Regions from separate parts of the Pantoea sp. X-Soil-TKNS-1207 genome, predicted to be linked through region 1. Evidence: predicted binding sites of a transcription regulator. Region 1 holds the regulator's gene; each other region holds the start of a gene.

Region 1 (3,286 bases):
CGATAAATCGCGCCGCTACGGAAGGAGCCTTAACTGAATGACATTACGACAGTTATTGCGTCACATTCTCCCGTATCCCGCTGGCGACAATCAACCGTGGCGGCAGGATAAAGCTAAAGCAGGTCTCCTGATGCGGCACGCTGGTGATCTCCAGTCGGGTGTTGTGATGGCCGAGCGCATGTTTAACGATCGCCAGTCCCAGACCGCTGCCGCCGGTGGCGCGCGAACGCGCTTTATCCACGCGGTAGAAGCGTTCAGTCAGGCGTGGCAGGTGTTCAGCACTGATACCGGGTCCGTTGTCGCACACTTTAAACTCGGCACCCTGCTTATTACGCAGCCAGCTGATGTCGATACGGGTGCCATCCGGCGTATGATTCACCGCGTTATACACCAGGTTAGAGATGGCGCTACGCAGTTGCTCATCATTGCCCAGCACCCTGAGATGCGGATCGGTATGGAAATGGATCTCATGACGGCCCTGGCTGAGGGTTTCCGCTTCACGCTGCAACAGCAGCAGCATGGTCGGCACATCAACGGTTTCTTTCATATCGATGGCGGGTGCCGCTTCAATGCGTGACAGCGTCAGCAACTGTTTCACCAGGCTATCCATGCGTCGCGTCTGCTCCTGCATGGTCTGAAGCGCTTTGCTGCGGGAACGTTCGTTCATCACCGAATCGTTCATCATCTCCAGATAGCCCTGCAACACGGTCAGCGGCGTGCGCAGCTCATGGCTGACGTTGGCGAAGAAGTTACGCCGCGCGCCTTCCAGCTGGTGCATTTGCGTGACGTCGCGCGCCACCATCAGCCACTGCCCTTCACTGTAGGGCATGACGCGAAACTCCATATGGTGCTGATTGTTCAGCACCAGCGTCAGTGGCTTATTGAAATCGCGCTGGCGAATATAGCGGGAGAATTCCGGGTAACGCAGCAGGTTAAGGATGTTCTGACCGTTATCTTCCGGCCAGCGCAGACCCAAATGCTGCTGCGCCAGACCGTTACACCAGAAAATGGTGCCCTCTTCCGTGGTGAGGACTACCGCATCCGGTAACGACTCGGCCCCACTGCGAAAGCGTTTGATCAGGTTGCCCAACTCGCGACGGCGTCGCCGGTTGCGCAGCTGCATCTGATACAGCCCGTAAAACAGAGGTTCCCAGCTGGCGCGCCCGCCGGGCGGCGTCATGGATCGATCGACCCACAGCCAGTGCGACAGCCGCATCAGGTTCCAGCAGTGCCACAGCAACACGCCAAGCACCGTCACCAGCAGCAGCCAGGGAAGATAACCAAACAGCAGACCGAGAATCAATGCTGGCAGACAAGCCAGCACCAGCTCGGTCAGTAATCTCTTCCAGGAGAGTCGTTCCAGCACGGTAAAGACTCCGTTTAGTAGCGGGCAGAGAAACGATACCCTGTTCCGCGTACGGTTTGTACCATGCGATCGTGGCCGGAGACCTCCAGCGCTTTACGTAAACGACGGATATGCACATCGACAGTACGATCTTCGACATACACATTGGTGCCCCAGACATGGTTCAGCAGCTGCTCGCGGCTGTAAACGCGTTCCGGGTGGGTCATAAAGAAGTGCAACAGTTTGTATTCGGTCGGCCCCATTTCCAGCGGCGTGGTTTCAGACATCACCCGGTGTGATGAAGGGTCGAGGCTCAGCCCCTGCATCTCAATCACCTCTTCCACCGCCATCGGTGAAATACGGCGCATCACCGCTTTGATACGTGCCATCAACTCTTTGGGTGAGAACGGTTTGGTGATGTAATCATCCGCGCCCACTTCGAGTCCGCGTACGCGATCTTCCTCTTCGCCGCGCGCTGTCAGCATCATCACCGGGATATCACGCGTCATCGCTTCACGTTTCAGATGCTTAATAAACTGGATGCCGCTCCCGCCGGGTAACATCCAGTCGAGCAAAATCAAATCAGGCCAGGGTTCGATAAGCTTCCCCACTGCGCTGTCATAATCTTCTGCCTCAATTGGCTGGTAATCATTTTGTTCCAGTACGAAACATAACATTTCACGGATGGGAGCTTCGTCTTCCACAACCAAAATGCGCTTAGCCATTATTACTCCTGCTGATATGACGGCTGTCACTGGGATTTGCGGCGTCATTATGCGTCAGTTTTATGACACTTTTATGAAAAAACCAACGGGTAAAATTGCGCACAAAGAGAGAATTGTGACAGCCGAAACAGGATTTTAGTCTGACTGAGGGAAAAGGACAGGCAGGTGATTGTTAAGGAAAACTGTTCTTTACCGGCCGGACCAACGCAGGCGCCAGCCGGGCAGGCCGTTTCCTGGCTTATGGCGACGGGCGATCCGTTTCGTAATTTGATGCGCTTACCACCGCCATGGCAGATTTCAGGTCAGCAAATTCCGCTTTCCCCAGCACCTCATTACGTATAGCAAGGAATTCCTCATGCGACATCTTCTCTGCAAAATCCGGTGCCGCGTTAGAGAGATGCCAGGCATCATCGAGATTCGCCAGAGCGAATACTATCGCCATTTTTTCAAATTCATCCCCTTTCTGCCAGGTTTGATGCATGACATCGACAAATACATTCAGGAATTCTTTCACATTCTTCGGTCTGAATGCATCAAGGTAAAACACATGCGCACGTTCAACAACGTGTTCCCCTCGCGTTATTGACGACATTGCTAACGTTGTCATTACGACAAAATCCGGCAGGCAATTACGCGCATCGTAATTAAAATCTTTCTTTATTACCATCGACAACAGACCTTGCTGTAAACACGCTGAGAATTGCGGATTATCAGGTGTACGTCTGGAATAGCGTTGCTGCGCAGGCAGAATAAAGAATCGGCCGGTAGCCATACAATATTCGCCATCCTGACGCGTTCTGGCTTCGTTGATTTTCGCCTGCACCGCCTGCGTAAATTTAACTAACTCACCGGCGGGAGGAACCTGATGGTCGAAAGGTCTGATCAATATCTTGCTGCCTCTATTCTCGTTATAAATAAGGGTATCAAAGAATTCACCCACCTCCAGCAGCGGCCGGGGATTTATATTTAAAACACGCTCTTCAAGTTGAGAAACAAAGGATGTTAAATCGAAAAATGATGCCATTCCGCCACTGGAATTCTGTACTATATTTATATTCTCCGCAACGGCAGTCGCAGGCCGATCATTATTACCCGCCGCATCCACCCTGGTATTGGAACCAGCAATGCCTGATAGATTAATCATATTTTACGTCTCCTGATAAAAAAGAGACTCAGTTAAATCATGCTCTCCTCTGCGGTTAAATAGCTGAGGCAT
Region 2 (3,286 bases), 280 kb from region 1:
GGTTTTACCCTTGCCACGGGTTTTGACCACGTTTTTGCCCAGTTCGAGAATGTCGGTGATCTTTTTATTGAGACCCTGCGGCACGATGCCGTTTTCTTCGTTGTAGCGCTGCTGCTTCTCGCGACGACGTTCGGTCTCCTCAATGGCGCGCGCCATTGAGTTGGTAATCCGGTCCGCGTAGAGAATCGCTTTACCGTTGATATTACGCGCCGCGCGCCCGATGGTCTGAATCAGCGAACGTTCGGAACGCAGGAAGCCTTCTTTATCGGCATCGAGGATCGCCACCAGCGACACTTCCGGCATATCCAGCCCTTCACGCAGCAGGTTGATCCCCACCAGCACATCAAATTCGCCGAGGCGCAGGTCGCGAATGATCTCCATACGTTCCACGGTGTCGATATCCGAGTGCAGGTAGCGCACCTTCTCGCCATGCTCCTCCAGATACTCGGTCAGATCTTCCGCCATGCGTTTGGTCAGGGTGGTGACCAGCACGCGTTCGTTGATCGCAACGCGTTTGCGGATTTCCGACAGCAAATCATCCACCTGAGTGGTTACCGGGCGCACTTCGAGGATCGGATCGAGCAGCCCGGTCGGACGTACCACCTGATCGATCACGTCGCCGCCGGATTTCTCCAGCTCATAATTTCCCGGCGTCGCTGAGACGTAGATGGTCTGCGGCGCTAAGGCTTCAAACTCTTCAAAACGCAGCGGACGGTTATCCAGCGCCGACGGCAGACGGAAACCGTACTCCACCAGCGTCTCTTTACGCGCACGGTCGCCACGATACATGCCGCCAATCTGCGGAATGGTTACGTGGGATTCATCTACCACCAGCAGGCCATCGGCCGGTAAATAGTCGAACAGCGTCGGCGGCGGCTCGCCCGGCCCACGCCCGGAGAGGTAGCGTGAGTAGTTTTCGATACCGGAGCAGTAACCGAGTTCGTTCATCATTTCGAGGTCGAACTGGGTACGCTGGCTGATGCGCTGTTCTTCCAGCAGCTTGTTGTTCTCCAGCAGCACCTGGCGGCGGATCACCAGCTCCTTTTTAATCTCTTCCATCGACTGCAAAATTCGTTCACGCGGCGTGACGTAGTGGGTTTTCGGGTAGACGGTGAAACGCGGCACCACCGAAACCACCTGGCCGGTGAGCGGATCAAACAGCGACAGCCGCTCCACTTCTTCATCGAACAGCTCGATGCGCAGCGCAATGTCATCGGATTCCGCCGGGAAGACATCAATCACCTCACCGCGCACGCGGAAGGTGCCGCGCTGGAACACCTGATCGTTGCGGCTATATTGCAGCTCGGCCAGACGACGCAGAATGCTGCGCTGGTCGATAATCATGCCGCGCGTCAGATGCAGCATCATTTTCAGGTAGAGATCGGGATCGCCGAGACCGTAGATAGCCGACACCGAAGCCACCACGATCACGTCACGCCGTTCCAGCAAGGCCTTGGTCGCCGACAGACGCATCTGCTCGATGTGTTCATTCACCGACGCATCCTTTTCAATAAAGGTGTCGGAACTGGGCACATAGGCTTCGGGCTGATAGTAGTCGTAGTAGGAAACGAAGAATTCCACCGCGTTATCCGGGAAGAACTCCTTCATCTCGCCATAAAGTTGTGCCGCCAGCGTCTTGTTCGGTGCCAGCACCATGGTCGGCCGGTTGAGATCGGCAATCACATTGGCGATGGTAAAGGTTTTTCCCGAACCGGTTACCCCCAGCAGCGTCTGATGCGCCAGCCCATCTTCCAGTCCCACTTCCAGACGGCGTATGGCCTCAGGCTGATCCCCTGACGGTTTAAATGCGGAGTTGAGTTTAAAGGCTTTACTCATGGTTTTGCGGTTCCTGCTGGAGAAGTCGACTGGCAGGCTGCTAATTCTACTCTGCTATGGCGATTTTGCCAGAAAAAAATACTGGATATATTTACAGATATCTTGCACGATTAAGGGGAGGTGCGATGACTCGCTTCAGTGCAATTTATACGGCATCGTCCAAAATTTTGTTGCGCAAGGTTATCCCCAGATAAGTGACGGTTTTAACATTTGTCAATAGAGCGTCATAAAATTGCAGTCTGATGACCAGCCAGACAAATCTCAGGCTTGATTTTAACTAACGTATTGATTTATTAATAAATGAAAGAAAAGCCCAGTTTCTCATCATAATGTATGCAGGCCGCGGATTTCCTCGCTTGCGCTCTGTTTTCAGTCCCTAATGCACAAGGTTATCCACAGGAATAGTGGATAACTGATGGCAGCCCTGCCCCCATCGCCTGTGCATAATTTTCTGCCGCTTATCCAGCCGTGCGAAAAAATTTTTTTTTGCGCTTATTTTTCCATCAGCCCACCGCGCGTTAACTATTCTTTTGCTGAGTTAAGGCTGCCATTACCGTAAAAATGCCAGGGATTAAGGCCACTTATTCCTGTCGGTTCTGCCTTATGAAAGATCAACTGCACCAGAAACGTTAAGCATTCAGCACCGCTAAAGTGCAGCCTGTTTATCACGTCGTGTGATTGTTAAGCATTTCTCAACTTTTAAGTCTGTATTTGCCGGGTGTTGGTGATTTTTTCGCCACATCAGTAACCTGGCCTGGGAATTGCAAGATTATCCATAACGCATGAGCATTAGCTCGCTGATGCCGAGAGTGGCAGTGATAAATCGTGTTTGACTGTTTGCCAGACGACACAGAGCGGAAGCATTCAGGCTAATAATCTGGAAGGAGAATGTCAGATGCTGAGTTTACGTTCCGTGAATCAATTCTACGGTCAAAACCATATCCTGTGGGATGTGGATCTGGATCTGCCGCCTGGTACCTGCACTGGCGTGCTGGGCAGTCCGGGGATGGGCAAAACCACGCTGGTCAACTGCATCATGGGGCGGCTGCCGATTAACAGCGGCTCGATGACCTGGCAGGAAGACGGCTCGCCGCCTGAGGATTTGCTGCTGCAACCAGCGGAACAGCGCGCGCGGATGGGTATTGGTTATGTGCCGCAGGGACGTCATATCTTCTCGCAGATGAGCGTGGAGGATAACCTGCTGATTGCCCTGATGGCGGCGCATGACGATCGCAGCCGCGCCATCCCGGAGATGGTGTTCGATCTGTTCCCGGCGCTCTATTCGCTGCGACATCAACGCAGCGGCGAGTTGCCGATGGATCAGCAACAGCATCTGGCGCTGGCGCGTGCGCTAGTGCTGCAACCGAAGCTGCTGATCCTTGATGAACCGACTGAGGGGATGTCACCCTGGCTGGAGGAGGAGATGGGCAACCTGATCCGTCGCCTGAAC
Region 3 (3,286 bases), 1.9 Mb from region 1:
TCGGGCGTGGCGGGACGGTGCGCACCAGCAGCGGCTGACCGAATAAATTTTCCAGCTGTTTAATACGCTGCGAGACCGCCGATTGCGTAATACAGAGTTTTTGTGCCGCGCGCTCAAAGCCGCGTTCACGAATCACAGCATCCAGCGCCTGAAGCGTTCGATAATCCGGGCGTTTCATTATTGTTCTCTCTCGTTCAGGGTGGAGGTTACTATGCCACAAAAAAACAAAAGGTGGTGTCTGGCGGTTTTTGTGGGCTGAGTTACAAAGCCTTTAACAGCCGCGCTTTTTTGCGCCGCCTTGCTTTATACTACGCGCACCTCGTTGTCGCACAGGTTTTAAACATACCATGACCCAGGATGAACTGAAAAAAGCGGTAGGTTGGGCAGCACTGCAATATGTGCAGCCGGGCACCATTGTTGGCGTTGGCACCGGTTCAACCGCCGCGCATTTTATTGACGCCCTAGGCTCGATTAAGAATCAAATCGAGGGTGCCGTCTCCAGCTCAGAAGCTTCGACGCAGAAGCTGAAAGCCCTCGGTATTCACGTCTTTGATCTCAATGAAGTGGATTCGCTCTCGGTTTACGTTGATGGCGCTGATGAGATCAACCCGCAGATGCAGATGATCAAGGGCGGCGGTGCCGCACTGACGCGTGAGAAGATTGTCTCTGCCGTGGCCGAAAAATTTATCTGCATTGCCGATGCGTCCAAGGAAGTGGATGTGCTGGGCCACTTCCCGCTGCCGGTAGAAGTGATTCCTATGGCGCGTTCCTATGTGGCGCGTGAGCTGGTGAAGCTGGGCGGCCTGCCGGAGTATCGTCAGAACGTGCTGACCGATAACGGCAACATTATTCTCGACGTGCATAATCTGCGTATCCTCGACCCGATTGCGCTGGAAAAAGCCATTAATGCGCTGCCGGGCGTGGTTACCGTGGGCCTGTTTGCGGCACGCGGCGCCGATATTGCGCTGATCGGCACCGCCGACGGTGTGAAAACCATCAAAAAATGATCTGTCCGGCGCATTTTTTGCGCCGGTTATTTCCATACGCAAAACATCTTTTCTTCGTATGCTGAAATTTGGTGACTTATGTCACAAATGCGTCATCAGCAGCAGGTTCATTCTTCGCTCTCTGCGCATCCCCCGATTTTGTACGGCAATGTGCTGCCATTACGCTGACGCGTGCTGGGGGGGAGGCAATCGATTGTATTGCTGCAAACGAATTTTTTGATATTTTGACAGAAGGCTGGCTTATGGCAGCCCTCATTGAATTCTGAATAGGGTCGGGAAATGGCAAAGGTATCGCTGGAAAAAGACAAGATTAAGTTCCTGCTGGTGGAAGGTGTCCATCAGAGTGCGCTGGATAATCTGCGCGCGGCAGGTTACACCAACATCGAATTCCACAAAGGTGCGCTGGATGCGGAGACGCTGAAGTCCTCCGTCCGCGACGCACACTTCATTGGTATCCGTTCCCGTACCCAACTGACCGAAGAGATTTTCGCTGCGGCCGAGAAGCTGGTCGCGGTAGGTTGCTTCTGTATCGGTACTAACCAGGTTGATCTGAACGCAGCGGCGAAGCGCGGTGTGCCGGTGTTCAACGCACCGTTCTCCAACACCCGTTCGGTTGCCGAGCTGGTGATTGGCGAAATGCTGCTGATGCTGCGCGGCATCCCGGAAGCGAACGCCAAAGCGCATCGCGGTATCTGGAACAAAATTGCGGCCGGTTCTTATGAAGCGCGCGGCAAAAAGCTCGGCATCATCGGTTACGGCCACATCGGTATGCAGCTGGGCGTGCTGGCGGAGAGCCTCGGGATGCATGTGTTCTTCTACGATATCGAGAACAAGCTGCCGCTGGGTAACGCTACTCAGGTGCGCCATCTCTCCGATCTGCTGAATATGAGCGATGTGGTCAGCCTGCATGTGCCGGAAACCCCGTCCACGCAGAACATGATCGGTGCCGATGAACTGGCGATGATGAAGCCGGGCGCGCTGCTGATTAACGCCGCACGCGGTACGGTCATCGATATTCCGGCGCTGTGCGATGCGCTGTCGAATAAACATCTGGCGGGCGCGGCGATTGACGTTTTCCCGGTTGAACCGGCGACCAACACCGATCCGTTTAACTCACCGCTGTGTGAATTCGATAACGTGATCCTGACGCCGCATATCGGTGGTTCTACTCAGGAAGCGCAGGAGAACATCGGCCTGGAAGTGTCTGGCAAGCTGGCGAAGTACTCCGACAACGGTTCAACGCTGTCTGCGGTCAACTTCCCGGAAGTGTCTCTGCCGATGCATGCCGCCAGCGCCAGCCGTCTGCTGCACATCCACGAAAACCGTCCGGGCGTGCTGACCGCCATCAACCAGATTTTTGCTGAGCAGGGCATCAACATCGCCGCCCAGTATCTGCAAACGTCTCCGCTGATGGGTTATGTGGTTATCGATATCGATGCGGAACAGGATGTGGCAGATAAAGCGCTGCAACTGATGAAGGCGATTCCGGGCACCATGCGCGCACGTTTGCTGTACTGATTTAAAACCGCGCGATGAATCGCGCCGCTACAGATTCGTGCAGATATCGTAGCGGCGCGATTTATCGCGCAAAAACCTCTTTACCACTGCCATAACTTTGACGGGGTTAACACCGCAGGTAAAGGCACATCCCACGCCGCCACCGGCAGTGTTTCGACGCGCTGGCAATCATGCGCCACGCCCACCGGCAGAAAACCATGCTGTCGCCAGTTTTGCAGCGTGCGATCGTAAAAACCACCTCCCATGCCCAACCGCTGACCGCTATGGTCAAACGCCACCAGCGGCACCATCACCACGTCCAACTGATCGAGCGTCGCCAGCTGGGTGATATCCAGCGGTGGTTCAGGAATGCGTAATTTATTCGGGCTGAGGGGCGTGTCAGGCGTATAACGCAGAAACAACAGATGACCGGGGGCAAACGGGTGCAGTACCGGCAGGTAAACCTGTTTTTTCTGCTGCCAGAGTTTGGCGATCAGCGGGCGGGTATTCAGTTCGCCATCCACCGACAGAAACAGAGCGATGCGTTCGGCGTTGGCAACAGGCGCAAAATTGATCGCGTGTTCAGCCAGCTGATCGGCTGCCAGTTCCTGTTGTTCTGCCGTGAGATTGCGGCGCAAATGACGTACGTGTTGACGAATGTCTTGTCGGTCGCGTAGTGAGGGTTCAGACATGATATCCCCGGCAAAGTCGGCTGTTGCCAGCCACTATATCATGCGTACCGGGGGATAACAGATGTGGAACTAAGAGGAGATCTCCGAGAT

The links. Region 1 encodes PhoB, which activates phosphate uptake and scavenging genes when phosphate is short. Its sites were predicted from a motif close to CTGTCATAAAACTGNCNNAT; they were not measured.
Region 2: a site for PhoB is predicted at 2,058-2,077, ahead of uvrB (excinuclease ABC subunit UvrB). Genes of this name have one in related genera too.
Region 3: a site for PhoB is predicted at 1,161-1,180, ahead of serA (phosphoglycerate dehydrogenase). Genes of this name have one in related genera too.

The regions. Positions count from the first base shown of each region.
Region 1 covers NZ_AP035958.1:1,035,646-1,038,931, reverse strand. Annotated here, with positions in the region: gene phoR (phosphate regulon sensor histidine kinase PhoR) at 53-1,366, opposite strand; gene phoB (phosphate response regulator transcription factor PhoB) at 1,381-2,070, opposite strand; gene AC6I8V_RS04665 (hypothetical protein) at 2,309-3,214, opposite strand.
Region 2 covers NZ_AP035958.1:1,310,730-1,314,015, reverse strand. Annotated here, with positions in the region: gene uvrB (excinuclease ABC subunit UvrB) at 1-1,836, opposite strand, end outside; gene AC6I8V_RS06050 (ABC transporter ATP-binding protein) at 2,732-3,286, shown strand, end outside.
Region 3 covers NZ_AP035958.1:3,492,881-3,496,166, reverse strand. Annotated here, with positions in the region: gene AC6I8V_RS16295 (LysR family transcriptional regulator ArgP) at 1-178, opposite strand, end outside; gene rpiA (ribose-5-phosphate isomerase RpiA) at 348-1,007, shown strand; gene serA (phosphoglycerate dehydrogenase) at 1,287-2,525, shown strand; gene AC6I8V_RS16280 (5-formyltetrahydrofolate cyclo-ligase) at 2,606-3,196, opposite strand; RNA gene ssrS (6S RNA) at 3,273-3,286, opposite strand, start outside.